3 regions of the Rhizobium sp. YTUHZ045 genome follow, and region 1 is predicted to be linked to each of the others. Evidence: predicted binding sites of a transcription regulator. Region 1 holds the regulator's gene; each other region holds the start of a gene.
The links. The regulator LexA, encoded in region 1, represses DNA repair genes until DNA is damaged. The targets are predictions, from matches to a motif close to TGTTCNNNNTGTGTTCNG.
Positions count from the first base shown of each region.

Region 2: NMA58_RS20060 (ImuA family protein) is a predicted target of LexA. The motif match lies at 4,530-4,547, and genes of this name have one in related genera.
Region 3: NMA58_RS14015 (putative DNA modification/repair radical SAM protein) is a predicted target of LexA. The motif match lies at 6,990-7,007, and genes of this name have one in related genera.

Region 1 covers NZ_CP101432.1:1,727,559-1,738,335, forward strand. Annotated here, with positions in the region: gene gltA (citrate synthase) at 1-641, opposite strand, end outside; gene NMA58_RS08785 (ComEC/Rec2 family competence protein) at 931-3,360, shown strand; gene lexA (transcriptional repressor LexA) at 3,341-4,057, opposite strand; gene NMA58_RS08795 (VOC family protein) at 4,256-5,152, shown strand; gene kdsA (3-deoxy-8-phosphooctulonate synthase) at 5,149-5,994, shown strand; gene eno (phosphopyruvate hydratase) at 6,136-7,410, shown strand; gene NMA58_RS08810 (FtsB family cell division protein) at 7,546-7,866, shown strand; gene pdhA (pyruvate dehydrogenase (acetyl-transferring) E1 component subunit alpha) at 8,012-9,058, shown strand; gene NMA58_RS08820 (pyruvate dehydrogenase complex E1 component subunit beta) at 9,074-10,456, shown strand; gene NMA58_RS08825 (pyruvate dehydrogenase complex dihydrolipoamide acetyltransferase) at 10,472-10,777, shown strand, end outside.
Region 2 covers NZ_CP101432.1:4,086,550-4,097,326, forward strand. Annotated here, with positions in the region: gene NMA58_RS20050 (error-prone DNA polymerase) at 1-2,101, opposite strand, end outside; gene NMA58_RS20055 (Y-family DNA polymerase) at 2,098-3,516, opposite strand; gene NMA58_RS20060 (ImuA family protein) at 3,557-4,510, opposite strand; gene NMA58_RS20065 (metallopeptidase family protein) at 4,672-5,109, shown strand; gene NMA58_RS20070 (DUF1737 domain-containing protein) at 5,133-5,339, opposite strand; gene NMA58_RS20075 (HpcH/HpaI aldolase/citrate lyase family protein) at 5,339-6,244, opposite strand; gene NMA58_RS20080 (hypothetical protein) at 6,358-6,591, shown strand; gene NMA58_RS20085 (VOC family protein) at 6,700-7,119, shown strand; gene leuD (3-isopropylmalate dehydratase small subunit) at 7,254-7,862, shown strand; gene NMA58_RS20095 (pyridoxal-phosphate dependent enzyme) at 8,133-9,065, opposite strand; gene leuB (3-isopropylmalate dehydrogenase) at 9,310-10,422, shown strand; gene lpxE (lipid A 1-phosphatase LpxE) at 10,681-10,777, shown strand, end outside.
Region 3 covers NZ_CP101432.1:2,774,854-2,785,630, forward strand. Annotated here, with positions in the region: gene NMA58_RS14000 (zinc-dependent alcohol dehydrogenase family protein) at 1-530, shown strand, start outside; gene carB (carbamoyl-phosphate synthase large subunit) at 700-4,188, shown strand; gene NMA58_RS14010 (UdgX family uracil-DNA binding protein) at 4,298-5,752, opposite strand; gene NMA58_RS14015 (putative DNA modification/repair radical SAM protein) at 5,752-6,984, opposite strand; gene greA (transcription elongation factor GreA) at 7,251-7,727, shown strand; gene NMA58_RS14025 (glycosyltransferase family 4 protein) at 7,754-8,812, shown strand; gene NMA58_RS14030 (dicarboxylate/amino acid:cation symporter) at 8,898-10,232, opposite strand; gene NMA58_RS14035 (sensor histidine kinase) at 10,457-10,777, shown strand, end outside.

The sequences.
Region 1 (10,777 bases):
GGATTGACCACATATTCCTCGCAGGGGACGGCAAAGCACATGCGCAGGAAGTTCGACGCATAGTCGAGGTCGTTCTTCGGGTAAACGAAGGGCTGACCGATATGGTATTTATATGCCATGGCGGCAAGCGTCGGCATCTTGGCGATCATGCGCAGGCTGGCGACCATGCGCTGGTGCGGATCGGTGATGTCTGTGGAGTCATGATAGAAGGCCGACAGTGCGCCGACGCAGCCGCACATGACGGCCATCGGATGTGCATCGCGGCGGAAGCCGGTGAAGAAGCGGCTCATCTGCTCATGCACCATCGTGTGGTGCGTGACACGATAGTCGAAGTCCTTCTTTTGCGCGGCCGTCGGCAGCTCGCCGTAGAGCAGGAGGTAGCAGACCTCGAGGAAATCGCCGTGCTCGGCCAGCTGCTCGATCGGATAGCCGCGGTGCAGCAGCACACCTTCGTCACCGTCGATATAGGTGATTTTCGATTCACAGGATGCGGTCGAGGTGAAGCCCGGATCGTAAGTGAAGGAAGCTGTGTTCTTGTAGAGGGCACCGATGTCGATGACGCTCGGGCCGATCGTGCCGCTTTTAACGGCGAGGTCGACCGATTTGTCACCGATTTTTATTGTAGCGCTTTGATCCGTCATGCTGTCCTCCGAAATGTCGGTGGCGCCACAAAAGCGCCATAGGGGTTAAGCGTCCTTTCCGATAGCTATATGATCGTGACGCTAATGCCAAGTTACCGTGACGGCATTTTGTGCATTGCGGCATCACCTTTTAGGCACCGCAGCGATGAGCCGCACGCATAGCGGAAGCCGATGATTCGACTGGCCTTTTGCCGCTTACGATTTTCCCTCGTATTTCAATCGATTATCCTTGCCGGATTTGCTTGAAGGTTGCATTCTTAGGGCTTGGCGGGGTGATCTTGGGCGGGGCATGCAGGAAACGACGACAGCCGAATTGCGGCCGCAAGCGGGCGTCGGCCTTGCCGATCCGCCAGATTTTCCTGCGCCTGCGGTGGTGACTCAATCGGTAAGGACGCAGTCGCAGACCCCATTGCATCGTCGGCTGCTGGCCACCGCCGGGCAATCGCTGCGTGCCGGGGCCTGCATGCTGGGCGAAGAGGCCGATCATGGCCGCCTGCTGCTGTTCTCGCCGGTCTTCCTCGGAGCCGGCTCGGCCTTTTGGTTTCTTGCTGCATCGGATTTTCCCCTCGTTGCATCGCTGTTCTGCCTGCTGGTGTCGGCGGCCGCGGTTTTCCTCACCGGTCCCAGCCGACCGGCCTTGCGCGCAAGTTTCATGGCGCTGGCACTTTTCGCCGGCGGCATGCTCTCAGCTCAGTTCGAGAGCTGGCGGGCTTCGACGGTGATCCTCGATTCATCCGTGACGACGACGGTGACTGGCCGCGTCGAACGGCGGGAAGGCGACGGGCGCGGGCGCTGGCGCTACATTCTTGCCGTCGCCGGCACCGAGGCGCCGGAGCTGAAACGGCCGCCGAGACGCATCACCGCGATCGTCCGGGGCACCGATGCGCCTTTCGAGATCGGCGACATCATCACCGGCAAGGCACGTCTGACGCCGCCGGCGGGCCCCGCACTTCCCGCGCTCAACGACTTCTCCTTCGGTGCCTATTTCGACGGCATCGGCGCCAATGGTTTCTTCTATAGTGCGCCGGAGAAACTCGACTTGGAGGCAGGCCCGCAGGCGGCCAGGTCGACGGCGGACGCCCTGCTCGAATGGCTCCACCAGCTGCGCAGCAGCATCGGCGACCGCATAAGATCGATCCTGCCCGGTGATACCGGCGCCTTTGCCGCTGCCCTGGTGACGGATGAACGGCGCGCCATATCGCACGCGACGACGGAGGCGCTGCGCCAGTCCGGCCTTGCCCATATCGTCGCGATCTCGGGTCTCAACATGGCGCTGTCGGCCGGCATCTTCTTCGTCGGCTTTCGGATGCTGCTCAGCCTCTTTCCCGGCGTCGCCCAAGCCTATCCTACAAAGAAGATCGCCGCTGCCGGCGCGCTCATCGCCGTCACCGCCTATTACCTGATCTCCGGTTTCGGGGTTTCGGCCGAGCGCGCCTTTATCATGATGGCCATCATGCTGATTGCCGTCTTCTTCGACCGGCCGTCGATCAGCCTGCGCAATGTCGTTCTCTCCGCGCTCATCATCATCGCCATTTCACCTTCGGAAGTATTGGGACCGAGCTTTCAGATGTCATTTGCCGCAACATTGGCCTTGGTATCGGGCTATCAGTTATGGAAGGACAGGCGTGTCCGCGAAAACGCTTTTCTGAAACTGCCGATCATCAGGCCGGTGGTTGCCGTCGCCGGTTTCTTCGGCGGCGTCTTCCTGACCTCGCTGATCGGCGGCTTTTCCACCGCATTGTTTTCGATCGAGCATTTTCATCGCCTGACGGCTTACGGCCTGCCGGCAAACCTTGCGACGATGCCGATTATCTCCTTCATCGTCATGCCGGCCGGATTGTTGGCGATGTTGCTCATGCCTTTCGGTCTGGACGCTCCGCTCTGGAAGGTCGTCGGATTCGGCCTCGATCTGGTGATTGCGGTTGCCAAGACGGTGTCCGGCTGGGGCGGTGATATCGGCATCGGCCGCTTGCCCGGCTGGTATTTCGCAGCGGCGGTGGCAGGCTTTCTGCTGCTGACGCTGCTGCGCACTCGGCTGCGCCATGTCGGCACATCGATCATCGCCATCTCGACGCTCATCGTGCTGCTTCTGCCGGTTCCCCGGCCGCCGGATCTGGTGATTTCGGAGGATGGCAGTCTGGTTGCGGTCGTCGCGGCTGAGGCAATAGCTTCCAACCGTGAAAACCCGCCGGATTTCATATTCGACCAGTGGCAGAGAGCGCTGGTGCTGCCGACACATGATCCGCCGAAGATGCTGGATGGTCCGGCCATTCCGGAAGGAGAAGACCGCCGTGTCAGGCTTTCCCGCGATCAGCAGAACGAAGCGAGTGCGGCGATGCGGGCAGCCGCCGCAGGCGGTGAAGCAAACCGTTTTTCCTGCGTCAAGAAGGCTTGGTGCACATCAAGACTTGGCAATGGCCATATCGTCACCGTCATCGACAATGCCGCCTATCTCGGCCCGGCCTGCGATACGGCCGATATCGTCGTGACCTCGGTCCGTCTGCGTTTCAACAGCTGCCGTTCAGGTGGCACGCTTTTCACCGGCGAGACGCTGCGCAGGACCGGCTCGCTCGAATTGCGTTTCGCCGATGCCGGCCTAGAGGTCACCACCGCCTTCGATGCCTTGTCGCGACCATGGATGCGCCATCGCGCCTATGATTGGCGCAATGATCGTTTTACCGATTCCAGCCCATCCGGCGTCAGTGATAGCGACGGATGAGGCCGACGAGCTTGCCCTGCACCTTGACGCGGTCGGGCCCGAAGATGCGGGTCTCATAAGCCGGGTTGGCGGCCTCGAGCGCGATCGAGGCACCCTTGCGGCGAAAACGCTTCAGCGTTGCTTCCTCGTCATCGACGAGGGCAACGACGATATCGCCGGGACTGGCGGTACTGCCGTTGCGAATGATCACGGTGTCGCCGTCGAAGATGCCGGCGTCGATCATCGAATCACCTTTGACCTCCAGCGCATAGTGCTCACCGGAGCCGAGCATATCGGAAGGAACGACGATATCGTGGGTGTTGTTCTGGATCGCCGAGATCGGAACGCCGGCGGCGATACGTCCCATGACCGGCACGGAGACGGAGTTGCCATTGTCGGCGACCGGCTTTGGCGCAGCGGGGGCGGCGACCGGCTGGGGCTTGCCGAGGCTGCCCTCGATGACGCTCGGCGAAAAACCGCGACGCTGAAGACTGGGGTTATAGGCCTCCGGAAGCTTGATCACCTCGAGCGCCCGGGCGCGGTTCGGTAGGCGGCGAATGAAGCCGCGTTCCTCAAGCGCCGTGATCAGGCGGTGAATGCCGGATTTCGAGGCGAGATCCAGGGCATCCTTCATTTCGTCGAAAGAGGGAGGAACGCCGGATTCCTTCATGCGCTCATGGATGAAAAGGAGAAGCTCCTGTTGTTTGCGCGTGAGCATCGACGTCAGACCCCGTGATTGAAACAAATCCAGAACGGACACTATATGTTCCATATGTGTTCCGCAAGTAGCTAAATTTCCGTAAACCCTCGCGCCAACTCGTGGAGATTTTTATTTTCATTTGCCGGATTGGCGCACATGTCTTGCATTGAGGGGTGGTGCTGTCGCACATCTCTTGCCGGTTTCAGGAGGATATTCATGAACGCGCATTCCGCCAAGTCGCACCCGCTCGATCATGTCGTGCTGCCCGTGGTCAATATCGATCTGGCGCGTGAAAGGCTCGGCAAGCTCGGTTTCACCGTCGCCGCCGATGCGCGCCATCCCTTCGGAACGGAGAATGCCTGCATCTTTTTCGCCGACAAGACCTATCTGGAGCCGCTTGGCGTGGCGAGTGTCGACGAGAGCGAGGCAGCGGCCCGCCAGGGCAACGTCTTCATCGCCCGCAATCGCGCCTTCCGTTTCCGCTGCGGCGAGGAGGGACTTTCTGCGCTGGCCTTCCTCAGCGAGGATGCCGACCTCGATCATAAGCGCTTCGTCAGCAACGGCGCGAGCGCCGGTGAGATGTTGCAGTTCAGCCGGCCGATGCGGATGCCGGACGGTTCGGAGAGCGTCGGCAGCTTTAAGCTGGCCTTTGCAGCTGATTTGCGCGCCCCCGATTTCTTTCTCTTTACTTGCCAGCGCATCAATTCGTTCCCTACAGATCGCGCCGCGCTGGAGACGCACGCCAATGGCGTGATCGGCATTGCCGAGATCGCACTTTGTGCACCGGACCCGGCGGCATTCGCCGCCTTCGTCGGGCTTGCGATTGGGCAGGCGGCGGTGGAGAAAACCGGTTTCGGCATGAATATCGCGGCATCGAATGCAAAGATCAGCTTGATGACGCCGGAAGGGCTGGAGGCCTATTTCGAAACCGCTGTCTCATCAGCCGATCGCGGCCTGCGGGGGCGGGCAATCCTCTTCACCGTCATCGATCTTGCCGTGACAGAAGCGCATTTGGGTGCTAACGGGATCACATTCACACGCAAGAACAATCGCATTCTGGTGAAGCCCACGCCCGGGCAGGGTGCGCTCTTCGCCTTCGAGGAAACACGATGAGCACCGACACGAATTCCGAAGTCAGGATCGGCGAAGGCGAAGGCCAGGTCACTTTTTCCAATACTGGCCGCTTGTCGCTGATCGCCGGTCCATGCCAGATGGAGAGCCGGGATCACGCCTTCATGGTCGCCGGCACGCTGAAGGAGCTCTGCGGCAAGCTCGGCATTGGCCTCGTCTACAAGAGCTCCTTCGACAAGGCGAACCGTACCTCGCTCTCGGCTGAACGCGGCATCGGCCTGGAAAAGGGCATGGAGGTCTTTGCCGACCTCAAGAAGGAATTCGGCTTTCCCGTCATAACCGACGTCCATACGGCCGAGCAATGCGCCGAGGTGGCCAAGGTGGTCGATGTTCTGCAGATCCCGGCCTTCCTCTGCCGTCAGACCGACCTTCTGATCGCCGCCGCCAGAACCGGCCGCGCCGTCAATGTCAAGAAGGGCCAGTTCCTCGCCCCTTGGGATATGAAGAACGTTCTGAAGAAGCTCAACGCCAGCGGCAATCCGAATGTGCTCTTGTGCGAGCGCGGTGCCTCCTTCGGCTACAATACGCTGGTTTCCGACATGCGTTCGCTGCCGATCATGGCGGCGATGGGAGCTCCCGTCATTTTTGACGCCACCCATTCCGTGGCGCAGCCGGGCGGGCAGGGCGATTCCTCCGGCGGCCAGCGCGAGTTCGTGGAAACGCTGGCGCGCGCGGCAGTGGCGACGGGAATTGCCGGCGTCTTCGTCGAAACCCATCAGGATCCCGACAACGCACCGTCCGACGGGCCGAACATGGTCTATCTCAAGGACATGCCGCGACTGCTTGAGAAGCTGCTTGCCTTCGATGCGATCGCCAAGGCCTAACGTTCAACAGGCTGCCATGATCGTGGTTTAGGCCACGATGCGATACCCGCTCGAAGGCTGGAAATTGCGCCATTGTAATTTGCACGCCTTCGATTATGACAGGCTTCGAACGACTTATCACCCACCGAGCAGGAAGAACCCATGACTGCAATCACCGATATCATCGCCCGCGAGATCCTCGATAGCCGTGGCAACCCCACCGTCGAAGTCGACGTCTATCTCGAAGACGGCAGCATGGGCCGCGCGGCCGTTCCCTCGGGCGCCTCGACGGGCGCACATGAGGCGGTCGAGCTGCGCGACGGCGGCAAGCGCTACCTCGGCAAGGGCGTCGAAAAGGCGGTCGAGGCCGCCAACACCGAGATCTTCGACGCGATCGGCGGCATCGATGCCGAAAATCAGATCCAGATCGACAACATCATGATCGAGCTCGATGGCACGCCGAACAAGTCGCGCCTCGGCGCCAACGCCATCCTCGGCGTCTCGCTCGCCGTCGCCAAGGCTGCGGCCCAGGCATCCGGCCTGCCGCTTTACCGTTACGTCGGCGGCGCTTCCGCCAGCCTCCTGCCGGTGCCGATGATGAACATCATCAACGGCGGCGCTCATGCCGACAACCCGATCGACTTCCAGGAATTCATGATCCTGCCGGTCGGCGCCGATTCGATCGCCGACGCCGTGCGCATGGGTTCGGAAGTCTTCCATACGCTCCGCAAGGAGCTTGCCGCGCAGGGCCACAACACCAATGTCGGCGACGAAGGCGGCTTCGCTCCCGGCCTGAAGAGTGCGCCCGAAGCCCTGGACTTCATCATGAAGTCGATCGAGAAAGCCGGCTACAAGCCGGGCGACGACATGTGCCTCGGCCTCGACTGCGCCTCGACGGAATTCTTCAAGGACGGCAAGTATGTTCTGGAGGGCGAAGGCCGCACGCTCGAGTCGGGCGCCATGGCCGAATATCTGGCCGAGCTCGCCGGCAAATACCCGATCATCTCGATCGAAGACGGCATGGCCGAAGACGACTGGGAGGGCTGGAAGGCGCTGACCGATCTGATCGGCAAGAAGACTCAGCTCGTCGGCGACGATCTCTTCGTCACCAACTCGGCCCGCCTTCGCGACGGCATCCGCATGGGCGTCGCCAACTCGATCCTCGTCAAGGTCAACCAGATCGGCTCTCTGACGGAAACGCTTGATGCCGTTAACACGGCGCATAAGGCAGCCTATACCGCCGTCATGTCGCACCGCTCCGGAGAAACGGAAGATTCGACCATTGCCGATCTCGCCGTCGCCACCAACTGCGGCCAGATCAAGACCGGCTCACTGTCGCGTTCTGACCGTCTCGCCAAGTACAATCAGCTGATCCGCATCGAGGAGGGCCTAGGCCCCCAGGCCCAATATGCCGGCCGCTCGATCATCAAAGGCTGATCCGATCTGATTTGCAATGCTCGACCCGCGCCTCACCGGCGCGGGTTTTTTCTTGCCGGCGGTTACGGTCAATGAACGGTTAATCTCTGCGCGTTATGCTGAACGAATTGGTAATGCGTTCAAGAGCATGCATGTATGTGGACAAAGCATCATAAGAAGAGAAAGCTCGGCCGCTTCGTCATCCCGGCTATGACGGTCGCGTTCCTTTCCTATTTCGGTTATCATTGCATCCATGGCGATTATGGCCTGCGGGCGACGGAGACGTTCGAGCGTCAGCGCGTTGCGCGCGAAAGGGAGCTTGCCGTCCTGAAGGCGAAGCGCGAACATCTGGAAAGCCAGGTGGCGCTACTGAGTGACGGCTCGCTCGACAAGGACATGCTGGACGAAAAGGCGCGATATCAGCTGAATATGTCGCGTGCGGACGAGATCGTCATATTCAATCATTATTCCAATTAACCGGAATTCGGTTAATTGGAATTTCTGATTTATTTCCAATAATTTAGCGTCGAATACGAGCCATGCAATTATGGCATTGCTGTGGTCATATTTCTTCCCTATGGTACGCGCCACCGAGAAACGACAAACCCATAGGGAGGGTTGAATGGCGCCGCGAAAGACCGCGACCGTTTCCAGCCGCAAAACTGCAGCAAAACCAGCAGCCAAAGCATCGAATGGAGGCCCGGTAGCCGACTTCGACCGGGATGAGGAACTCAAGGCCTATCGCGAGATGCTACTGATCCGCCGCTTCGAGGAGAAGGCCGGTCAGCTTTACGGCATGGGCTTCATCGGCGGCTTTTGTCATCTCTATATCGGTCAGGAAGCTGTCGTCGTCGGCATGCAGATGGCGCAGAAGGAAGGCGATCAGGTCATCACCGCCTATCGCGACCACGGCCACATGCTGGCAACCGGCATGGAGGCGCGCGGGGTCATGGCGGAACTGACCGGGCGCCGCAGCGGCTATTCCCACGGGAAGGGCGGCTCGATGCACATGTTCTCGAAAGAGAAGCATTTCTACGGCGGTCACGGCATCGTCGGCGCCCAGGTTTCGCTCGGAACCGGCCTTGCCTTTGCAAACCACTACCGCGGCAACGGCAATGTCGCCATCGCCTATTTCGGCGACGGCGCTGCCAACCAGGGCCAGGTCTACGAGAGCTTCAACATGGCGGCTCTCTGGAAGCTGCCGATCGTCTATATCGTCGAAAACAACCGTTACGCCATGGGCACCTCGACCGCCCGTGCCACCGCTCAGTCGAATTACTCGCTACGCGGCTCCGGCTTCGGCATTCCCGGCATTCAGGTCGACGGCATGGACGTTCGCGCCGTCAAGGCGGCCGCCGACGAGGCGCTCGAACATTGCCGCTCCGGCAAGGGCCCGATCATTCTCGAAATGCTGACCTATCGTTATCGCGGCCACTCCATGTCCGATCCGGCGAAATATCGCACAAAGGAAGAAGTGCAGAAGATGCGCTCCGAACAGGATCCGATCGAGCAGGTAAAGGCACGCCTCATCGAAAAGGGCTGGGCTTCCGAAGACGATCTGAAGGCGATCGACAAGGATGTTCGCGACATCGTCGCCGACAGCGCCGACTTCGCACAGGCCGATCCGGAGCCGGATGCGTCCGAGCTCTACACCGACATTCTGCTCTAATCGGGGAGGGAACCCATGCCTATCGATATCCTCATGCCCGCCCTCTCTCCGACGATGGAAGAAGGCACGCTGTCCAAATGGCTGAAGCAGGAAGGTGACAAGGTCACTTCTGGCGACGTCATCGCCGAAATCGAAACCGACAAGGCGACGATGGAAGTCGAAGCGGTCGACGAAGGCGTGATCGGCAAGCTGCTGGTCGACGCCGGCACCGAAGGCGTCAAGGTCAACACCAAGATCGCCGTGCTGCTGCAAGATGGCGAATCCGCTTCGGATATATCAGCTGCCAAGCCGGCCGCAGCCGCTCCGCAGGTGGCTCAGGAAGAGAAGCCGACCAACACCGGTTCTGCTTCCGCGCCGCTTCCGGCCGAGCCGAAAGCCGTCGTTCCGAACGATCCGGAAATCCCGGCCGGCACCGAAATGGTGTCGATGACCGTGCGCGAAGCGCTGCGCGACGCCATGGCCGAAGAAATGCGCGCCAACGACGACGTCTTCGTCATGGGTGAGGAAGTCGCCGAATATCAGGGCGCCTACAAGGTCACGCAGGGCCTGCTGCAGGAATTCGGCCCCCGCCGCGTCATCGATACGCCGATCACCGAGCACGGCTTTGCCGGCGTCGGCGTCGGTGCCGCCATGGCCGGCCTTCGCCCGATCGTCGAATTCATGACCTTCAATTTCGCCATGCAGGCGATCGACCACATCATCAACTCGGCCGCCAAGACGCTGTATATGTCCGGCGGCCAGATGGGCGCTCCGATCGTCTTCCGCGGCCCGAACGGTGCCGCCGCCCGCGTCGGCGCCCAGCACAGCCAGGACTATGCCGCCTGGTATAGCGCCATCCCCGGCCTGAAGGTCGTCATGCCGTACACGGCATCCGACGCCAAGGGTCTGCTGAAGGCAGCGATTCGCGATCCGAACCCGATCATCTTCCTCGAAAACGAAATTCTCTACGGCCAGCACTTCGACGTGCCGAAGCTCGATAATTTCGTCCTGCCGATCGGCAAGGCGCGGATCCATCGCCAGGGCAAGGACGTCACCGTCGTCTCCTTCGGCATCGGCATGACCTATGCGACGAAGGCGGCCGCCGAACTCGAACAGCTCGGCATTGACGTTGAACTGATCGACCTTCGCACCATCCGCCCGATGGATCTGCCGACGGTTATCGAATCTGTGAAGAAAACCGGCCGCCTCGTCACCGTCGAGGAAGGTTATCCGCAATCCTCCGTCGGCACCGAAATCGCCACCCGCGTCATGCAGCAGGCCTTCGACTATCTCGATGCGCCGATCCTGACGATTGCGGGCAAGGACGTTCCGATGCCTTACGCCGCCAATCTCGAAAAGCTGGCGCTTCCGAACGTCGGCGAAGTCGTCGATGCGGTGAAGGCTGTTTGCTACAAATAAGGGGAGGGTATTTCGATGCCGATCAATATCACGATGCCCGCCCTCTCTCCGACCATGGAAGAAGGCAATCTTTCCAAGTGGCTGGTCAAGGAAGGCGACACGGTCAAATCTGGCGATGTGATCGCCGAGATCGAGACCGACAAGGCGACGATGGAAGTCGAAGCCGTCGATGAAGGCACGGTCGCCAAGCTGGTCGTCCCGGCCGGCACCGAGGGCGTTAAGGTCAATGCGCTGATCGCCGTTCTCGCCGCCGATGGCGAAGATGTCGCCGCTGCCGCAAGTGGTGCAGGTTCCGCAGCTCCGGCCAAGGCTGAGGCCGCA
Region 2 (10,777 bases), 2.1 Mb from region 1:
TTGCAATCTGCATGGCTTGCTCCTGGAACAAAGGCACACCAAGAGTTCTTTCAAGAACCGTCTTCAGCTCCTCACTCGGATATTCGATCGGAATATTCCTTTTCGTCTGTTCCCGTCTTTTCAGATAGGGATGGACCATGTCGCCCTGGATCGGTCCCGGCCGGACGATCGCCACCTCGATGACAAGATCATAAAAGCGCCTGGGCTTCAGACGCGGCAGCATGCTCATCTGCGCCCGGCTTTCGATCTGGAAAACCCCGACCGTATCGGCGCGGCCCATCATGTCATAGACCGGCTCGCCTTCTTCTCCATGCTCCCTATTGCCGAGATCGGCGAGCGTCTTCTTGATCTCATAATGCAGTTCAAGCAGCGAGAAAGCTTTCCGCAGGCAGGTGAGCATGCCGAGCGCCAGAACATCCACCTTGAGAATCTTGACATTGTCGAGATCGTCCTTGTCCCACTCGATCATGTATCGATCCGGCATCGCCGTCTTCATGATCGGCACCACTTCGTCGAGCCGGTCCCGCGTGATGACGAAGCCACCGACATGCTGTGTGAGGTGACGCGGAAAACCGAGGAGTTCCGATGCATATTTCAGCACATTCCGCGTCACTGGATTTTTGATGTCGAGGCCAGCCGCCTTCGCATCCCGCTCCGAGAGATTGTCTTCCGACCAGCCCCAGACGAGACTGCTGATGGCCGACTGAACATCCTCCGACAGGCCAAAGGCCTTGGCGACTTCGCGGCCTGCCGAACGAGTGCGATAGCTGGTGACGGCTGCCGTCAGCCCGGCATGCGCGACGCCATACCTTCCATAAATATGCTGGATGACATCTTCACGCCTATCATGCTCGAAATCGACATCGATATCAGGCGGCTCGTCCCGGTCCATCGAAATAAAGCGATCGAAGAGGAGCGTGCTCTTTTGAGGATCGACTTCGGTAATCTCAAGACAAAAGCAAATGACCGAATTCGCTGCCGACCCCCTCCCCTGGCAGAGCACACCAATCTGATAACGAGCGTGCTGGATGATCTTGTGAACCGTCAGAAAGTAGGAGGCATAATTCTTGTCGCCGATGAGTTTCAGCTCATACTCGATCTGCTGCGCCACTTTCTCGGGAATACCATCCGGATAACGTTTTGCCGCTCCTGCCCACGTCAGCCTTTTCAGAGTTTGCTGCGGGGTTTCGCCGGGATCGTTTTCCGCGGGATAATTATGTTTCAACTCGTTCAGGGAAAAGCTCAGCCCTGCGAAAAACACCTGCGTATTCTCGACCGCGTGAGGATAGTCCCGGAAAATCCTGGATACTTCACGTGCATCCTTGAGAAAGCGCTCGGCATTGGGCGCCAGAAGGAATCCGGCTTCCGAGATCTGCACATGCTCCCGGATCGCAATCACGATATCAGAAAGCGGCCGGCGATCGGGGTGATGATAGAGCGGCTGATTGGTTGCAATCAAGGGCACACGGTTTCGGGCGGCCAGCATGGAAAACACCGCAAAGGCCTGCCGGTCCCGCCCGTCATAGGCTGGCGACAACGCCATGAAAAATCCCTTGCGGAACCGTTTGCGAAACCGCTCCAGATAGTCTTCAAGCACCGGCTGGCGGGCAGGATCGCTGATAAGGCTCCGGTCCGGAACGAGCGCGAGCATCATCTCGTCGCCCCATTCCATGAGCTCTGCTTCTGTCAGAATGCAGGCGCCCTTGACTGCCTCTTCTTTCAGATTGCCCGCGCTGAGGAGACGACAGAGATTCGCCCAGCCCTGCCGATTGCGGGGATAGGCGAGAATATCAGGCGTTTCATCGGAAAAGACGAGTCGGGCGCCCGGCTGAATCCGGATAGGATCGAGAATCTCTTCTCTTTTCCCTTCCTTCGCTGCCTGAGCCATAATCGCATCTCTGTTTTTATATCTCTCCTCAAGCTGCTCGGCCTGCGCATGTGCCCTGACGACGCCGGCAACCGAATTGCGGTCCGCAATGCCGAGACCGACGAGTCCGAGGTGAGCGGCCTGCACGACCATCTCCTCCGGGCTGGAGGCACCTTCGAGGAACGAGAAGTTCGTTCTCGTGCCGATTTCGAAGAATGCAGGCTCGGCCCTCATGCAAAGACCCCATGCATGAACCAGCGTGGATCGGGTTTTTCACCATAAAGACCCTGACGATAGATCCAGAAGCGGTGTCCAGACTCATCCTCTATTCTGAAATAATCGCGCGTCTGCGCATCATCCCCATCGATCCACCATTCCATGGCGACCCGTTCCGGTCCTTCACTTCTTGCCACCTGATGTTGTGTCCGCCGCCATCGGAAAGTCTGCGGTGGACCGTCCGGCACTTCAGCAAATGCGACCTCAACAGGCTCCGGGTTTGCAAAGAGCCGCAGAGGGCGCTCCTCACGAAAAGGAAGCGCGCTGTCCTGCTTCACTTTCTGCAATGCCGGTAGGCTCTCCATTGCCGGTACCGCGATCACGGCCCGCTCCGGCACATGGCTTTCCCGAAGTTGGAAACTTTGCAGGCAATCCCGGCCAAGACGGGCCGAAACGCGGTCGACGAAGGTTGAAAGAGAGATTTCATCCTGCCGGTCACCTTCAAAATCGCCCTGCGTGTCGTTGAACGGGTCATGCCGCAGCACATTCAGGCGCAGGATCTCGAAACCATAGCCGGCATCGATATCGTCATAAATCGCATGCAGCCGTTCGGAAAATAACCCTGCAACGAGCTTCGGCTCGCGAAGCGGCCGCGAAGCACCGACGGAAATGCGGAAAACCCTGCCGTCGACACGAAACAGCACTAGCTCGAACACCCGCCCGCCGGCACCGCGCGCTTCCAGCGACGGCTTCAGCGACACGGCAACCTGCCCGGTGACGGCAAGGATCTGTTCTTCCGTTCCGATCGGCTCGATCAGACGACGTTCGGACGAAAGACTGGCGACGGGACGCCGGGGCGAGATCGGCTCCTCCTCGCGGCCCAGCGCCTGGTCGAGCCGCAGAAGCAGCGCCTGGCCAAAACGGCGGGTGAGCGGCGCCCGCGGCGCATGAATGACATCGCCGACATATTTGAGCCCGAGCTTTTTCAAAGCCTCGACGATCTGTTCTTCCAGGCGCAAGGCCGCGACAGGCAGCGGCATCAAAACATGTTCCGTCTCCTCGTCTTCCACGATGCCGCCGTTTCCTAAACGGGAGACAGCCCAGGAAAGGCCCGGCGTCGATGAGACCGCACCTCGTGCATCGAGCCCCATATGGAAGAGCCGCGACAGAATATCCTTGAGAAGAGCTCTTTCCCCGCCGAAGAGGTGAGCGCAACCGGTAATGTCGAGAAGCAGCCCATCCCTGCCATCGAACGCCACCATCGGCGTATAACGGTCGCACCAGTCGGCAATGGCTTCCAGAAGCCGGCGGTCGGCCGCAGGATCTTCTTCCATGACATCGAGCGCCGGATACATGGCGCGCGCTTCGGCAACGCCTTGATCCTTCCGCAATCCCAACCTCTCGGCGAATTCGTCCAGCGCCGTCAAACGCATGGCGTTGTTGAGCTTGCCGCAACAGACGAGCGGCGGTTCTTCAGGACGCCCTTTCGAACGCCAGGAAAGCCCCCAGCGCTTGCGTGCGATGCGATCTGTGGCCAGATGCGGGAAGCTGAGCGCCAGAATGCGCTGATTTTTCGCCTGGAGACCGAGTGAAGCTTGGTTCGTCGACGGCAAGAAATTCGCGTTCATGGGGGCTCCACTCCAGAAGGAAGGAGAATGGAGCCGGATGTCGGCTCTTCTCCAGCGTGAGACGGAAAATCGGGTTGCCGATGCTGCCGGCTAGCTTCGATCCGTCCGGTAACGGCCGCAGATGCGACGGCGCCGGCTCGACCCGAAGGCGCAAAGCAGCACTGCTCGCTTCCTCCGCGCCGGCTTGACGGATGAGGAAAAGCGGACGGCGGGCGGCACGCGCCCTGAGGCTAAGCCGACGGCTTTCGGTCAGACCGAAATGCAGAGGATTGCCACGCACCTCCATGACGACGGCAGAGAAGGCTGCGCTTTCAACGGCAGCTTCCGCAAGCCAGAGCGCATCCTCCAGCTTGCGCGGCGCGGCATGGAAAAATCGCTCCGGCTTCAATCCGAAATCCTTAAGCCCCGGGGCATAAGGCCGGCCTGCTTCCAGCGCGCCAACCGCATCGCCGATCCAGAGCAGCGGCAGAAACCTCCCGGCATCTTCCTCTTGTTTCTGCATCCACGTCACAACAGCCATAGCCAGGCCGCTTGCCGCCCCAGCATCGCGGGAACTTGCAGCGCGAAATTCAATGATCGCGTCGAGCGGCAGGCCGCCTTCCATCGCCTCGTCGAGCGGTGACACGCCAATTGGCAGGCGAAGCCCGAGGTCGTTCCGTTCCTGAATCTCTCCGGTCTTTTCCGAAGCCATGGCTTCCCGCTCCGCTGCCGCAAGCGCCGGCGCAGGCTTTCCTTCTAGCTTGGCGATGGTTTCGCGGAGCGCAAAAAGCCGCTCGCGCGCCAGGGCGTTCTGCGCCATGGCGTTTACTCCGTCGTCTTGTTCCTGTTATGTTCTTATGGATTCCAGAGAGCTGAAGAAGAGTCAACAATCATTTTTTATGAATTTATTCCTGCCTTTGATTCCGCACTCGAAAATCGGCGGCAAAGGTTCTATATGGGCCCGCAAAGGAAGGAATATTCATGGCCCGCGTAGACCAGAGCGATGATTGGCAGGACCGCCATGCGCCGACGATCAGCACCTTCGAGTCGCTGGCCATGGAGGCTTACAGCCATCTACCGGATGAATTCCGCCAGCTGACGACCAATCTCACCATCGAGATTGAGGATTTCCCCGATGACGACGTTTTCGAGGATATGGCGCTGGAAACGCCTTTCGACCTGCTTGGCCTTTTCGAAGGCAGGGGAATTTCGGAGCGTTTCACCGTGGAAACCGGCGAAATGCCGAACCGCATTCGCCTCTACCGTCGCCCCATCCTCGACTATTGGGCCGAGAACGACGAGACGCTCGGCGATATCATCACTCACGTCCTGATCCACGAGATCGGCCACCATTTCGGGCTGAGCGATGAGGATATGGAGCGGATCGAGGCCAGCGCCGAGGAAGCCGCCGAGCGCTGAAACCGTGCGTTCGGCAGAACGCGCTATTGCTCGGAGAGCTTCATCTCCGGATCGTAATCCTTGCCTTCGACAGTCTTGACGACGGCCTGGCCGCATTGCATCGCGCCGGTTGCGGCATTGAAGGCATAGGTCGGCGAACCCTCCAGCGACCAGCCCTTGTTGAGGGCGGCGGTGACCTTGTGGCAGAAGGAAGCGTCGTCGGGACCGGTCAGGAAGCGGTAGAGTTTCATCAGGCGGGCTTTCTTGCAGAAATCAGGCGGGCTTTATGAACCAGAGCTTCGGCCTGGACAAGATGCAGCCGCTCGATCATCCGGCCGTTCGCATTGATGACGTTGAGGTCTTGGGCGGCCGGATCGGCAAAGGCTGATATGATTGCCTGCGCTTCGGCAATCTCTTCCGCGCTCGGACCGAAATGCCGGTTGGCGGCCGCAATCTGCGCGGGATGGATCAGCATCTTGCCGGAAAAACCCATAGCGCGACCCTGCCCGCATTCGACGTCGAAACCTTCGCCATCCCGGAAATCGTTGAAAACGCTGTCGAGCGCATCAAGCCCATAAGCCTTGACCGCGAGAATGACCTGCATCAGCCAGGGCACGAGAAAGCTTCGCCCCGGCTGCGGCAGGACGCCGGTTTCCTTGCGCAGGTCGTTGAGGCCGACGACGAGGCAATCGAGCCGCGCCCCCGGCATGCGGCCGGTTTCGGCGATCGCCCCGACGTTCAGCACGCCGCGCGGCGTTTCGATCATTGCCCAGATGCGCAGCTCCTCCGGCACCTGCGCATCTGCCAGCAGATCGCCAATATCGATGACATCCTGGGGTCCATCCACTTTCGGCAGGAGAACGGCGTCGGGCAAAAGCGCCTTGACCAGATCGAGATCCGCCGCCCCGAATCCGGATGACAAAGAATTGATACGAATGATCCTTTCCTTGCCCTCGAGCGGCTGTCCGCCAAAAAAAGCATGCAGATTTTCCCGCGCCTGGCCCTTGCTCTCGGGCGCGACGGAGTCCTCCAGGTCGAAAATAACCGCATCACAATCAAGGGAACGGCTCTTTTCGAGCGCCCGCAGGTTGATGGCCGGCACACTCAGCACCGAGCGGCGCAGACTTGAGGAACGCAGAGGTGTGGTTTGCTTCATCAGCCATTAGTGCCAAGCTTCGCAAAGCCCGGCAAGACAACAAAAAGCCATGCTTGCCTTGCAGAGAGGAAAAGGAAGGACCACATTCCTTTCTGTAGAAAGGTTTCAAACCCATGCAGAACATTCGCTCCATCTTCTTCATGCTGGCCGGCGCCACCTTCTTTGTCGCCATGCTGCTTCTCACCTTCTCGGTGACGCTTGCCGTCGGCGGCATCCTGACCGTGTTCATGGTCGGACGCGCGCTTTCGATGAAGATGAAGCCCGCTCCGGTGCGCGCCAAGGCAAACAACGGCAAGCCGGAGATGCGCGTCTGGAACGACGGCCGCGGCACGATCATCGATCTCTGAGGTCCTGCTTTCAAAAATATTGGCCGCCACTGTCGGATCATGCTTCCATGATACGTCTTTGAAGCAGCCGGGCATTCAGCCGGCGCTCAAAAACGATGGAGGACGAGCATGGATACGATGGAAGACAAACCGGCCAAGCTGCCGCCGGTGAAGAATGGCCTGCTGCCCTACCTGACCGTCGATGGTGCGGTGAAGGCCGCGGAATTCTACAAGAAGGCCTTCGGCGCCGAAGAGGCCCACAGGGTGCCGGTCGATGAAAGCGGCCGGACGATGCATATTCATCTCTATATCAATGGCAGCTCCCTCATGCTGGCGGATGCCTATCCCGAATACGGCCATCCCTTCAAAGGCCATGAAGGTTTTGCCATCCAGCTTGTTATCGACGATATCGATTTCTGGTGGGATCGTGCCGTGGCCGCCGGCGCCGAAGTCGTCATGCCGGTCGAACTGATGTTCTGGGGTGACCGCTACGGCCAGCTTCGCGACCCGTTCGGCGTCCTCTGGGGCTTGAACGCTCCGACCAAGTAGCGGACACGCGCAACGGCGGGCCACGCGAAACGCCGCGTGGCCGCCATTTTAGAAAGATTCTCCTTCATTTCGGCGAAAAACTGGACTAGATGCACATTCAGGAAAGTACGTTTTGCTGAAATGGAGCATAGGTCATGGATAAATTCGTGAAGCTCACGGGCGTTGCAGCGCCCCTGCCGGTCGTCAACATCGACACCGACATGATCATTCCGAAGGACTATCTGAAGACCATCAAGCGCACGGGCCTCGGCAAGGGCCTTTTCGCCGAAGCCCGCTACAATGAAGACGGCTCCGAAAATCCCGATTTCGTGCTGAACAAGCCGGCCTATCGCGGTGCCAAGATCCTAGTCGCCGGCGACAATTTCGGCTGCGGTTCCTCGCGCGAGCACGCTCCCTGGGCACTGCTCGATTTCGGCATTCGCTGCGTGATCTCCACCAGCTTTGCCGATATTTTCTACAACAACTGCTTCAAGAACGGCATCCTGCCGATCAAGGTCAGCCAGGAAGATCTCGACAAGCTGATGGACGACGCCTCGCGCGGCTCGAACGCTATCCTGACAGTCGATCTTGAAAACCTCGAGATCACCGGCCCCGATGGCGGCTCCATCAAGTTCGATCTCGACGAGTTCAAGCGCCATTGCCTGCTGAACGGCCTCGACGATATCGGCCTGACCCTGGAAAAGGGCAAGGCGATTGACGAATTCGAAAAGAAGAACGCCGCGTCGCATCCCTGGGCGGCTTAAGCTATTCAATTACTTGCTGATCGAGCCGGGCCTTCGCCCGGCTTGGCCTGCCCAACATAATCCTTAGTTCAGACGATCGGGGCACCTGCCCCTCATCCGTCTGCCGCCACCTTCTCCCCGCAAGCGGGGCGAAGGTATGCCGCACCGTCTTCCTCAACCTCAACGCTGCGTTTGCCGCGTCCCCTCGCCCCGTTTACGAGGAGAGGGTTAGGGTGAGGGGCAGCTATCAGGGCACGAACCGAACCTAGCTCGGCATTTCTTTGATCTCGATCAGAGAAACTTCTTCTTCCAAAGCCTCAGCTTTTCGAGCGACACGCCGATGCCACCGCAGACTTCGATCAGCGGATTGTCAAAGCGCTGAAGCAGCCCGGCATGCACATCGGCAATGGCAAGGGCGGCACCGCAGGCCGGCTCCACGAGGATGCGATGCGCATCGGCAAATTTCAGGCAGGCGGCGACGGCATCGGCGTCGCTGACGACAACGCTTTCGATCGGATGCTGCTTCGGTAGATCGAAGACATGCTGCGCCACCTGCCTTGCACCGAGCGACGTGGCAATCGAGGTGATGGCGGGAAGGGTAACGCGCTCGTTTACCTTGAGGCTTGCGTGAAGTGACGCCGCCCCTTCGGTTTCGACTGCGATGACGGGGACACCGGAAAGGCCGTTCCGCTTCAGCCCTTCGACAATGCCGGCCAGCAGCCCGCCGCCGCCGACGCTGGTGACGACGCAATCGAATGTCGCACCCTTCGCAACGACCTCATCGATCAGCGTGGCATGACCATCCCACAGAAGCGGATGGTCAAAAGGGTGCACATAGGTCGCCTTGCGGCTGCGGGCGAGTTCGACCGCGTGGGCATTGGCTTCGTCGAAAACGCCTCCGTGGACGAGGACACTCGCGCCGATTGCGGCAATCGACTGCCGAACATCGGCCGCCGTCGTCTCCGGCACGACGATCGTGACCGGCACGCCGAGCGCCCGGCCGGCATAGGCCGCGGCAATGCCGGCATTGCCGCCGGAGGCGCAGAAGATCTCGCGCGCACCATCTTTCACCTCCTGCTGGCACAGCCGGCCGACGCCGCGCAGCTTGAAGCTGCCGGAAGGCTGCAGCGCATCGAGCTTCAGCCAGAGCGGTTTGCCGCTGGCGCTATAGCCGGGGGATGTCCGAACCAGGGGCGTGTCGAGATGGAGGGGTGCTGAAGCCATGCAAACATCCAAGAGATAAGTGAGACGACGGTTCTAATCCGTTTGCCGGCACAGGAGCAACCTTCCTGACCTACAGGCCCGCGCTTTCAGACGCGCAAGGGACGCCGTTATACTTTCAATCTCTGAATCGGCCGAAAATCGGGCCGACGCAGAGATTGAAGCGTACCGATTCAACCCTTCTCTCGCTTGAAATGCCTATTTCCGGGGTCTAAGAAGCCGCAACTTGTTTTTCCAGGAGGGTTTCATGACTGCGCGCAATCTTTTCCTGCTGCCGGGTGACGGCATCGGTCCCGAGGCGATGGGCGAGGTCCGCAAGATTATCGCCTATATGAACGAGGCGATGAATGCCGGTTTCGTAACCGACGAAGGCCTTGTCGGCGGTTGCGCTTACGATGCCCATGGCGCGGCGATCTCGGAAGCCGACATGCAGAAGGCGCTTGCCGCCGACGCCGTTCTCTTCGGCGCGGTCGGTGGTCCCAGATGGGATAGCGTACCTTACGAAGTGCGCCCGGAAGCAGGCCTGCTCCGCCTGCGCAAGGACCTGCAGCTCTTCGCCAACCTGCGTCCCGCCATCTGCTATCCGGCGCTTGCCTCGGCCTCGTCGCTGAAGCCGGAACTGGTCGAAGGCCTCGACATCCTGATCATCCGCGAGCTGACGGGCGGCGTCTATTTCGGCGAACCGAAGGAGATCATCGACCTCGGCAATGGCCAGAAGCGTGGCATCGACACGCAGGTCTACGATACCTACGAGATCGAGCGCATCGCCGGCGTCGCCTTCGAAATGGCCCGCACAAGGCAGAACCGCGTCTGCTCCATGGAAAAGCGCAACGTCATGAAGTCGGGCGTGCTCTGGAACCAGGTGGTGACCGAAACGCATAAGGCGAAATATTCCGACGTCGAGCTCGAACATATGCTGGCCGATGCCGGCGGCATGCAGCTGGTGCGTCAGCCCAAGCAGTTCGACGTCATCGTCACCGACAATCTCTTCGGCGACATGCTTTCAGACGTCGCCGCCATGCTGACCGGTTCCCTCGGCATGCTGCCCTCGGCCTCGCTCGGCGCGCCGGATGGTAAGACCGGCAAGCGCAAGGCGCTCTATGAACCGGTGCACGGCTCGGCCCCCGACATCGCCGGCAAGGGCATTGCCAACCCGATTGCCATGATCGCCTCCTTCGCCATGTGCCTGCGTTATTCCTTCAATATGGTCAAGGAAGCCGATGACCTGGAAAAGGCGATCGCCAACGTGCTCGACAAGGGCATCCGCACCGGCGACATCATGGCCGACGGCTGCCGGCAGGTCGGCACGGTCGAGATGGGCGATGCAATCCTCGCCGAATTCAAGGCGCTTTCGGCCTGATATATTTCACGTGAAACAGTTCCCGCCCTTCGCATCACGGATGCGGGGGGCTTTTCAGAGATAGACAAAACCCGCCGGACTCGATCGAATTAACCGAAACGGACTATCCTCGGCCACAATCTCGTGTATTTTTGCGCCGGATTTCACCTCCGCATATTTTGGAAGTTGGAAACGATTTCCGGTCTATGCGCCAGTTCAAAGTGAAAGAGCGCCTGCCGCACGCGCGGCGCTCGAAGGCTAATTCGAACGGACGACGGCATGCGGGCATTTTGGGCTTCCCTGGACAGGCGCTGGCGCCGGAGCGACACTGCGATGCCGCCTTTGCGCTGGCAGGCTTGTCTCTTCATCACGATCA
Region 3 (10,777 bases), 1.0 Mb from region 1:
GCGGCGGCGTGATCGGCCTGCTCACGGTTCAACTAGCAAGGCTCGCCGGCGCCACCCGCGTCATTCTGGTGACGCGCAGCGCCGAAAAACGACGCTTGGCCGAAATCCTCGGCGCCACGGCAACGGCCGATCCAGGCGACGGCGATATCGTTGCCCGCATCACCGCCGCAGACGGATTGCTGCCCCGCGGCGCCGACGTCGTCTTCGAATGCGCCGGCGTCGCTGAAACCATGGAACAGGCGCCGCGGCTTGCCCGCCGCGGCGGCACTGCCGTCATTCTCGGCGTGATGCCGCAGGGGGCAAAAATCGAGATCGAGCCCTTTGACCTGCTGTTTCGCGAAGTCAGGCTGATAAGCTCCTTCGTCAACCCCTTCACCCATGGCCGCGCCGCCGATCTGATCGCCTCCGGCAGGATCAAGGTCGAGCCGTTGATCTCGCGCAGGATTGGGCTTGCAGAAGCCCCAGACGCGATCGTCAATCCGGCGCGCAGTGGCGAAATCCGGGCACTCGTCATCCCCGGCCGGGAATAGGCGTCCGCGCCGGTTCGAATTCCTGTCGATTCCGCGATTTATGGGGTTCCGTTTGCAAATACATTTGCCTATAAGCCGCTTCTAGCCTGAAAAGACCCAGCATGCGCAACCGACCCGGTGATCTCCCACCCTGGCCGGTTTTCTGCGCAGCCAGAAAATGGATATCGCCATGCCGAAGCGCCAAGACATCAAATCGATCCTCATCATCGGCGCGGGACCGATCGTCATTGGCCAGGCTTGCGAATTCGACTATTCCGGCACCCAGGCCTGCAAGGCTTTGAGAGAGGAAGGCTACCGCGTCATCCTCGTCAACTCCAACCCGGCGACGATCATGACCGACCCCGGGCTGGCAGACGCAACTTACGTCGAGCCGATCACCCCGGAAGTCGTCGCGAAGATCATCGCCAAGGAGCGCCCGGACGCGCTGCTGCCGACCATGGGCGGCCAGACGGCACTGAATACAGCCCTATCCCTGAAGCGCATGGGCGTGCTCGACCGCTACAATGTCGAGATGATCGGCGCCAAGCCAGCGGCCATCGACATGGCCGAAGACCGCGCGCTGTTCCGTGAGGCTATGGCACGCATCGGCCTTGAAACGCCGCGCTCGATGCTGGCGAACGCCACCGACATCAAGGATTTGGACCGCAAGACGCACGAAGCCGAGCGCACCAAACTGCGCGAAAGCCTCTCCGGTCCCGACCTCGACAAGGCGCTGGACGAGCTGGAAAACCAGTGGAATCTTGGCGAGAGCGACCGCAAGCAGCGCTATCTGAACCATGCCATGGCGATCGCCGCCCAGGCACTCGACCATGTCGGCCTGCCCGCCATCATCCGCCCATCCTTCACCCTCGGCGGCACCGGCGGCGGCATTGCCTACAACCGCTCGGAATTCTTCGAGATCGTCGGCGGCGGTCTCGATGCTTCGCCGACCACCGAAGTGCTGATCGAAGAATCGGTGCTCGGCTGGAAGGAGTATGAAATGGAAGTGGTCCGCGACAAGGCGGACAACTGCATCATCATCTGCTCGATCGAGAACATCGATCCGATGGGCGTTCATACCGGCGACTCCATCACTGTCGCTCCGGCGCTGACGCTGACCGACAAGGAATACCAGATCATGCGCAACGCCTCCATCGCGGTGCTGCGCGAGATCGGCGTCGAGACCGGCGGCTCGAACGTCCAGTTCGCCGTCAATCCGAAGGACGGCCGCCTCGTCGTCATCGAAATGAACCCGCGCGTCTCGCGCTCCTCGGCACTCGCTTCCAAGGCCACCGGCTTCCCGATCGCCAAGGTCGCCGCGAAGCTCGCCATCGGCTACACGCTCGACGAGTTGGAAAACGATATCACCGGCGGCGCAACGCCGGCTTCCTTCGAGCCGTCCATCGACTATGTCGTCACCAAGATCCCGCGTTTCGCCTTCGAGAAATTCCCCGGCGCTTCGCCGGTCCTGACGACGGCGATGAAATCGGTCGGCGAAGTCATGGCGATCGGCCGCACTTTCGCAGAATCGCTGCAGAAGGCGCTGCGCGGCCTCGAAACCGGCCTGACCGGCCTCGACGAGATCGAGATCCCCGATTTCGAGGAAGGCGAATCCAGCCAGAACGCCATCCGCGCAGCCATCGGCACGCCGACGCCGGACCGTCTGCGTATGGTTGCCCAGGCGCTGCGCCAGGGCCTCAGCATCGAAGAGGTGCATGAAGGCTGCAAGATCGACCCCTGGTTCATCGCCCAGCTCAAGAACATCGTCGACATGGAAGCCCGCATTCGCGAGCACGGCCTGCCGAGTGATGCCGCCAACCTGCGCATGCTGAAGGCGATGGGCTTCTCCGACGCGCGCCTCGCGACGCTGACCGGCAAGCGCCCGAAGGAAGTCGCAGAACTCCGCAACGGCCTGAACGTCCGCCCGGTCTTCAAGCGCATCGACACCTGCGCGGCCGAATTCGCTTCGCCGACCGCCTATATGTATTCGACCTACGAGACGCCTTTCGTCGGCGCCGCGCGTTCGGAAGCCCAGGTCTCCGACCGCAAGAAGGTCGTCATCCTCGGCGGCGGCCCGAACCGCATCGGCCAGGGCATCGAGTTCGATTATTGCTGCTGCCATGCCGCCTTCGCGCTGAAGGATGCAGGCTATGAAGCGATCATGATCAACTGCAACCCGGAAACCGTCTCGACCGACTACGACACGTCTGATCGTCTCTATTTCGAGCCGCTGACGGCCGAGGATGTAATCGAAATCCTGCGCGCCGAGCAGGAAAAGGGCGAAGTCGTCGGCGTCATCGTCCAGTTCGGCGGCCAGACGCCGCTGAAGCTTGCCGAGGCGCTTGAAAAGAACGGCATCCCGATCCTCGGCACCGCGCCTGATATGATCGACCTCGCCGAAGACCGTGACCGCTTCCAGAAGCTTCTGATGAAGCTCGACCTCAACCAGCCGAACAACGGCATTGCCTATTCGGTCGAGCAGGCCCGTCTGGTCGCCGCCGAAATCGGCTTCCCGCTGGTCGTGCGCCCCTCCTACGTGCTCGGCGGCCGCGCCATGCAGATCCTGCATTCGGAAGGCCAGCTGCAGACCTACCTTCTCGATACGGTTCCGGAACTGGTGCCTGAGGATATCAAGCAGCGTTATCCCAACGACAAGACCGGCCAGATCAACACGCTGCTCGGCAAGAATCCGCTGCTCTTCGACAGCTACCTCACTCACGCGATCGAAGTCGACGTCGACTGCCTCTCCGATGGCACCGACGTCTATGTCGCCGGCATCATGGAGCATATCGAGGAAGCCGGCATCCACTCCGGCGATAGCGCTTGTTCGCTGCCGCCGCGTTCGCTGCCGGTCGAACTGCTCGACGAGTTGGAGCGCCAGGCCAAAGCCATGGCCAAGGCGCTCAATGTCGGCGGCCTGATGAACGTCCAGTTCGCCATTAAGGACGGCACTGTCTACGTGCTCGAAGTCAATCCGCGCGCCTCGCGCACCGTGCCCTTTGTCGCCAAGACCATTGGTGCGCCAATCGCCAAGATCGCCGCCCGCGTCATGGCCGGCGAGACGCTCGACGCGACCTTCGCCGCTTATGGACAAAAGCCCGATCCGCGTAAGCTCACCCACATTGCCGTCAAGGAAGCCGTCTTCCCCTTCGCCCGCTTCCCCGGCGTCGACACGCTGCTCGGCCCGGAAATGCGCTCGACCGGCGAAGTGATCGGCCTCGACACTGATTTTGCCCTGGCCTTCGCCAAGTCGCAGCTCGGCGCCGGCGTCGAGTTGCCGCGTGATGGAACAGTCTTCGTCTCCGTGCGTGATGAGGACAAGGCGCGCGTGCTGCCGGCGATCCGCATCCTCGTCGAAGAAGGCTTCAAGGTGCTGGCAACCGGCGGCACCGCCCGCTTCCTTGGCGAAAACGGCATCACCGCCACCAAGATCAACAAGGTCCTGGAAGGCCGTCCGCACATCGAGGACGCGATCCGCAACCGCCAGGTCCAGCTCGTCATCAACACCACGGACGGCAACAAGGCGATCTCGGATTCCAAGTCACTGCGCCGCGCGACGTTGATGCAGAAGGTGCCCTATTACACGACGATGGCCGGCGCCGAAGCCGCCGCTCAGGCGATCAAGGCGCTGAGGGCGGGCAATCTCGAAGTCCGGCCGCTGCAGAGCTATTTCGCCTGACATGAGAGCAATTCCAGCAGAACTGTGCCGCAGTCTTGCTGGATTGCGTAAAAACAAAGAGATAGCGCCATCGCTTAATGGGCGTTGGCGCTACCTCGCCGGAATCAATTTAACCGGCTAAGATCATAAGCCCCTGAATTTCCATCATATCCTCGCGAAACCGCGCCAGTTCCTCTGCCTTCAGCCGCTCGTCAGGAATGCGCAGCAGATAGGATGGATGCACGGTGACGAACAGCGTGCGCCCTCCTTCGATCGCCATCGCCTTCCCCCTGACATCCTGCAGGCGCTCTTTCACATCGGTCAGCGCCGCAATCGCCGTCGCGCCCATTGCGACGATCAGTTTCGGCTTGATCAGCGCCAGCTCCCGATCGAGCCACCAGCGGCAATGCTTCACCTCGCCCATATTGGGCTTCTGGTGGATGCGCCGCTTGCCACGCGGCTCATACTTGAAATGTTTGACCGCATTGGTGACGTAGAGCCTCGATCGGTCGATGCCGGCCTCTGCTATCACCTGATCGAGAAGCCTGCCGGCAGGTCCGACGAAGGGGCGGCCGGCAATATCCTCCTGGTCGCCCGGCTGCTCGCCGACAAACATCACCTGCGCATCGCGCGGCCCCTCCCCGAACACGGTCTGGGTGGCATTAGCATGCAGCGGACAGCGCGTGCAGACGGCGGCTTCCGCGCGCAGTGCTTCCAGCGTGCCCGCTGGAGCCTCAGGTTCTGCGGGGAGATTGCGTGCCGCCTGCTGCAAGCGGTCGTGGAACGGCAGCGATTGCGTCGCCTCCCGCGCCGCCATCTCCTGCACCTTGCTTTCGGCCGATGCAATCAAGCCAGGAATGAGATCCGCCTCCGGCAGGTTCTTCCAGTACTTCTTCGGCATCTCCGCCTGCATCGCCTTCACCTTCAGTCGCGCCGGGTTGAAGATATTGGCGTAGTAGGTACGCCAGAGCTCGTCGGTGGCATCGCTGAGATTGGGCTTTTCACACGGCTCGTCGGCAATCGTCAGCCGCTCGCCGTCCCAGGCCGCCGATCCCTTCGGCGTTGCAATCAGCCAGTCCATGTCGTTGAAGCGCCGCTGAAAAAAGGGAGCGGTGCGCCTGACGACGTGATGGTCCGGCTCGAACCAGGCAAGGAATTTTCGACGGCCTGCCGACGCGGCATCGATTTCCTTGAAACGGACGAAGGCCGTCATCTTGTGCGCGTCGCGCCGAACGCTCTTCGCCATCAGCTTGGCCCGCACGACATCCTCATCGGACGTCACCTCCAACAGCTGCCGGTCCATCTGCAGCCGCCAGAGCAGACGGTACAGCAGAGAAAATCGCGCCGGATCGGAATGGCAGAGAACCGTCTCAACAAGCCCTATGAAGGCGGGCGGCACCGTCATCGGCTTGCGTGTCGTCGCGGGCGCCGGCGGCATGGCGTCCCGCTGAAAGGACAGATCGGCCTCGGCGCTCCTTTCGCGCCAGTCGATCTCCTCCGGCAATATGCCGGCCGCCGCCAGGGCGCGTGCCGCGTCACGCCATTCGGCAAGATCTCCGCGTCCTGCGAGAACCACCCGGCGCATCATAGCAACGACAATTGTTCGGGCTGCGGCTCGAACATGGCCCGCAGGTCCGGGCGGTCGATCAGCCGCCTTGGCGACCAGCCTTCCGCGGCGATGAAGGGCTGGACCTTCTTGATCGAAACGCCGAGCCGGGAGAGATCATCGAGCCGCAGGCGACGAAAACGGCGCGCCGAAACGATCGCCTTCACAGTTTTGGTGCCGAGGCCCGGCACACGCAGCAGTCGCTCACGCTCAGACTTGTTGATGTCGACCGGAAACTCGCCCCGGTTGGCAAGGGCCCAGGCAAGCTTTGGATCGAGATTGAGATCAAGCATGCCGTCCGCCTGGCTTGCGGTGATTTCCTCGATGCCGAAACCGTAGAACCGATACAGCCAGTCTGCTTGGTAGAGCCGGTGTTCTCGCATCAGCGGCGGTTTGATCAGCGGCAGGTTTTTCGAAGCGTCGGGGATGGGGCTGAAGGCGGAGTAATAGACGCGCTTCAGGCCATAGCTGCTGTAGAGCCGGCCGCTGCTCGCCAGGATCGTCGCATCATTGGCCCCGTCCGCGCCGACGATCATCTGCGTGCTCTGGCCGGCCGGGACGAAACGCTGTCGTTTCCTCGTCTTTAATGTCGGCTCACTGGCCGCCTCGATCTTGAGCCGGAGGTCCCCCATCGATCGCCTGATACTGGCAGGCTTCTTCTCCGGTGCGAAACGGGTAATCCCGCTATCGGTCGGCAGCTCGATATTGAGCGACAGCCTGTCGGCATGAAGCCCCGCCTCCTCGATCAGATGCGGCGACGCCTCGGGGATCGCCTTGAGATGGATGTAGCCCCGGAAACTATGCGTCACCCGCAGTTCGCGGACGATGCGAACCAGCTCCTCCATCGTGTAATCGGAAGAGCGAATGATACCGGAGGACAGGAAGAGGCCTTCGATATAGTTGCGGCGGTAGAATTCCAGCGTCAGCCAGACGACCTCCTCCGCCGTGAAGCGTGCCCGCTCGACATTGCTCGAGGAGCGATTGACGCAATAGGCGCAGTCGTAGATGCAGAAATTGGTGAGCAGTATCTTCAGAAGCGAAATGCACCGCCCGTCCGGAGCATAGGCATGGCAGATGCCGGATCCCTCGGTCGAACCGAGCCCGCCGCTCGCGCTCGAATCGCGTTTCTCCGTACCGCTGGAAGCACAGGAGGCGTCATATTTAGCGGCGTCGGAAAGAATGGCTAAGCGTTCGGCAAGCGACTTCTTCATCCTTTTGTTCACTATATGTTCTTGACGGTCAAGTCAATATGGCCGGCCCGGCCCCTGCCCATTTTTGGGGCGCATCGCCCGGTGTCGCAGTGGGTTGCGTTTCATTTATGCGAATTTTCTGGAAATCAGCCGTGGCGATCTGCTATAAGCATGCAACTATGATTGTGGCACGGTTCCGAAGCTCCCCTTCGGGACCTGTTTTCTTTTGTGTGTGCCTGACTGTGCTGACGCAAGACGGGCGGCCGCAAGGAGTGAAGGACAGAAAAATGGTTGATAAGGTACCGATGACACAGGGTGGTTTCGTCAAGCTGCAGGAAGAACTGCGCTGGCGTCAGCAGGAAGAGCGTCCCCGAATCATCGAGGCGATCGCCGAAGCCCGTGCCCATGGCGACCTTTCCGAAAATGCCGAATACCACGCCGCCAAGGAAGCCCAGAGCCACAACGAGGGCCGCATCACCGAGCTGGAAGACCTGACGGCGCGCGCCGAGGTTATCGATCTCACCAAGATGTCGGGCGACAAGATCAAGTTCGGCGCCAGGGTGAAGCTCGTCGACGAGGACACCGAGGAAGAAAAGACCTATCAGATCGTCGGCGACCAGGAAGCCGACGTCAAGGCCGGCCGCATCTCCATCTCCTCCCCGATCGCCCGTGCGCTGATCGGCAAGGAAGTCGGCGATTCCATCGAGGTCAACGCGCCCGGTGGCTCCAAGGCCTACGAAATCCTCCAGGTTTCCTGGGGCTGATCGCCCGCCAGACATGAGATCCATCCTTGCCGGACATTCGTGACGTCGAGATCATCGCGCCCAATTTCAAGCGCCGGCTCTCCGGCGTCACCTCGACCATCGTCCAGCTCATCCCGTGCCAGATCCGGCTTGGCATGCGCATAGCAACGCTCGGGCCGGGCCTGCCGGAGGGCCTGCCAAAACTGAGTTGGGCGCAGCTTTTCGGGCTCTGGCGCCCGCCGGCCCGACGCCGTCACCGCGTCTGGCACGCCCGCCGCAACAATGAGATGGCCGTCGGCATCCTGCTTTGCCATGTCCTGCGCATGCCGCTGAAGCTGCTCTTCACCTCGGCCGCGCAACGCCGTCACACCGCCTATACGAAATGGCTGATCCGCCGCATGGATGCGGTAATCGCGACCAGCGACCGTTCCGGCTCCTTTCTCGAGGTGTCTCACACGGTCATCCAGCACGGCGTCGACCTTTCCTTGTTCCACCCGCCGGAAACGGCCGACGATGGCATTGGCGCCACCGGGCTGCGCGGACGCTATCTCGTCGGTTGCTTCGGCCGCGTGCGCCATCAGAAAGGCACCGATCTCTTCGTCCAAGCGATGATCGAACTCTTACCGCAGCACCCCGAATGGACGGCCGTCGTCTCCGGCCGCGTGACGGCGGAGCACACCGACTTCGGCGAAAAGCTCAAGGCCGATGTCGCCGCCGCGGGCCTCGCCGACCGTATCCTTTTCCTCGGTGAAGTGCCCGATATCAAAATCTGGTATCGCCGTTTGACGCTTTACGTAGCCCCTTCCCGCAATGAGGGCTTCGGTCTGACGCCGCTCGAAGCCATGGCCTCGCGGACCGCGGTGGTGGCATCGGACGCCGGCGCCTATGCCGAACTCATCGCCGAAGGCGAGACCGGCGCGGTGGTGGCTGCGGGCGATGGCGAGGCGCTGACGCGGGCCATCGCCCCTTACATCGCAAATCCAACTCTCGCGATTGCCCATGGCGAGAATGCGTTGCGCCACGTCAGGTTGAATTTCGCTCTGGAGAAGGAAGCACGCGCGATCGGCGCCGTCTACGATCGCCTACTCGGCGATAATCGCGGCTGAGCGGAACGAGATTTAGCAAAAAGCGAACGGCCCATCACATGACGGGCCGCTGCAAATATCCAAGAAGGGCGAACAAAGCCGCCTTTTATTCCGCCGGCTGAAGCGTCACAGCCGGGACGCCCTCTTCCGTCTGGCCGCCGAGAGCTGCGGCGAGTTGCGCGGTATCCAGTTCCTTTTCCCAGCGTGCCACGACGATCGTCGCGACCGCATTGCCGACGAGGTTGGTCAGCGCCCGGCATTCCGACATGAAGCGGTCGATGCCGAGGATGAGCGCCATGCCGGCGACCGGCACGGAGGGCACGACGGAGAGCGTCGCGGCAAGCGTGATGAAGCCGGCGCCGGTGATTCCAGCGGCCCCCTTCGAGCTCAGCATCGCCACGAGCAGCAGCAGGATCTGATCACCCCAGGAGAGCTGGATGCCGGTTGCCTGGGCAATGAAGAGGGCGGCCAGCGTCATGTAGATATTGGTGCCGTCGAGATTGAAGGAATAGCCTGTCGGGATGACAAGGCCGACGACCGAGCGCTTGCAGCCGGCCTTTTCCATCTTGTTCATCAGCCCTGGCAGTGCGGCCTCGGACGACGAGGTGCCGAGAACCAGCAGCAGCTCTTCCTTGATGTAGCGCAGCAGCGCCAGGATCGAGAAGCCGTTATAGCGGGCGACGGCGCCGAGAACGACGAGTACGAAGAGCAGCGAGGTGATGTAGAAGGTGCCGATCAGCATGGCGAGGTTGGCGATCGAGCCGATGCCGTACTTGCCGATGGTGAAGGCCATGGCGCCGAAGGCACCGATCGGGGCGGCCTTCATCAGGATGGCGACAAGTTTGAAGACAGGAGCCGTCAGCGCATTGAGGAAGGTCACGACCTGCTCACCCTTTTCGCCGACCATGGCGAGCGCAATGCCGAACAGCACCGAGAAGAACAATACCTGCAGAATATCGCCATCGGCAAAGGCGCCGACAATCGTCGTGGGGATGATGTTCGTGAGGAAGCCGACGATGCTCTGCTCATGCGCCTTCTCGGCAAAGGTGGCGACGGCCTTCGGGTCGAGCGAAGCCGGATCGATATTCATGCCGGCGCCGGGCTGAACAACATTGGCGACGACCATGCCGATGACGAGCGCCAAGGTCGAGAAGGTCAGGAAGTAGAGCATTGCCTTGCCGGCGACGCGGCCGACCTTCTTCAAGTCGCTCATGCCGGCAATACCGGTCGCAACCGTCAGGAAGATGACCGGCGCGATGATCATCTTGACGAGTTTGATGAAGGCATCGCCGAGCGGCTTCAGCTGGGTGCCGAGGTCGGGATAGAAGTGACCGAGAATGATACCCGCGGCAATGGCGGCGAGAACCTGAACGTAAAGATGAGTATAAAAAGGCTTCTTGCCCTTGCTGTCTGCGACTGCATCGAATGGTGCTGCGATCATGATATCCTCCTAAAGGCTCGCCCGGAACGAACTCCGGCCTCCCGAGCCGTTCGCTTCACTCCAACAGCTCAGCCGTTGTTGCCCTCTCTTTCGCAATCGCCGTGCCAGTTTCGCGTAGCCTTTTTAGAGTGTTGTATTTACTGCATAAAAACTTTCCATAGGCCCTTGGGTCTTTCAGGAGATGCGAAAAACCACACAAATCTATTTGCGTCTCGTGCGGAAAGATGCACAAATCCCCCATGTCCTTGTCAGTCTCGCAAAGGCCTTGGCCCTCCTTGCCCTTGCAGCACCGCATCCGCCGGATGTGGTGGGCCTATGCAGTGCTCGCCCTCTCGGCCGTCCTCGCAAGCCTCTGGGTCAGCGGCGAGATCGGCCGGCGCCGGGCAGAGGCGGCCCTGGAGGAACAAGCACGCACCGATGCGAGGATGAATGTAGCGCTGCTGCGCACGGTCCTCGAAAAATACCGGGCGCTGCCCTTCGTGCTGTCGCAGGATACCGCGCTCGCCGCCGCCTTGGCGGGACGCGACGCCGCCACGTTCAATGAG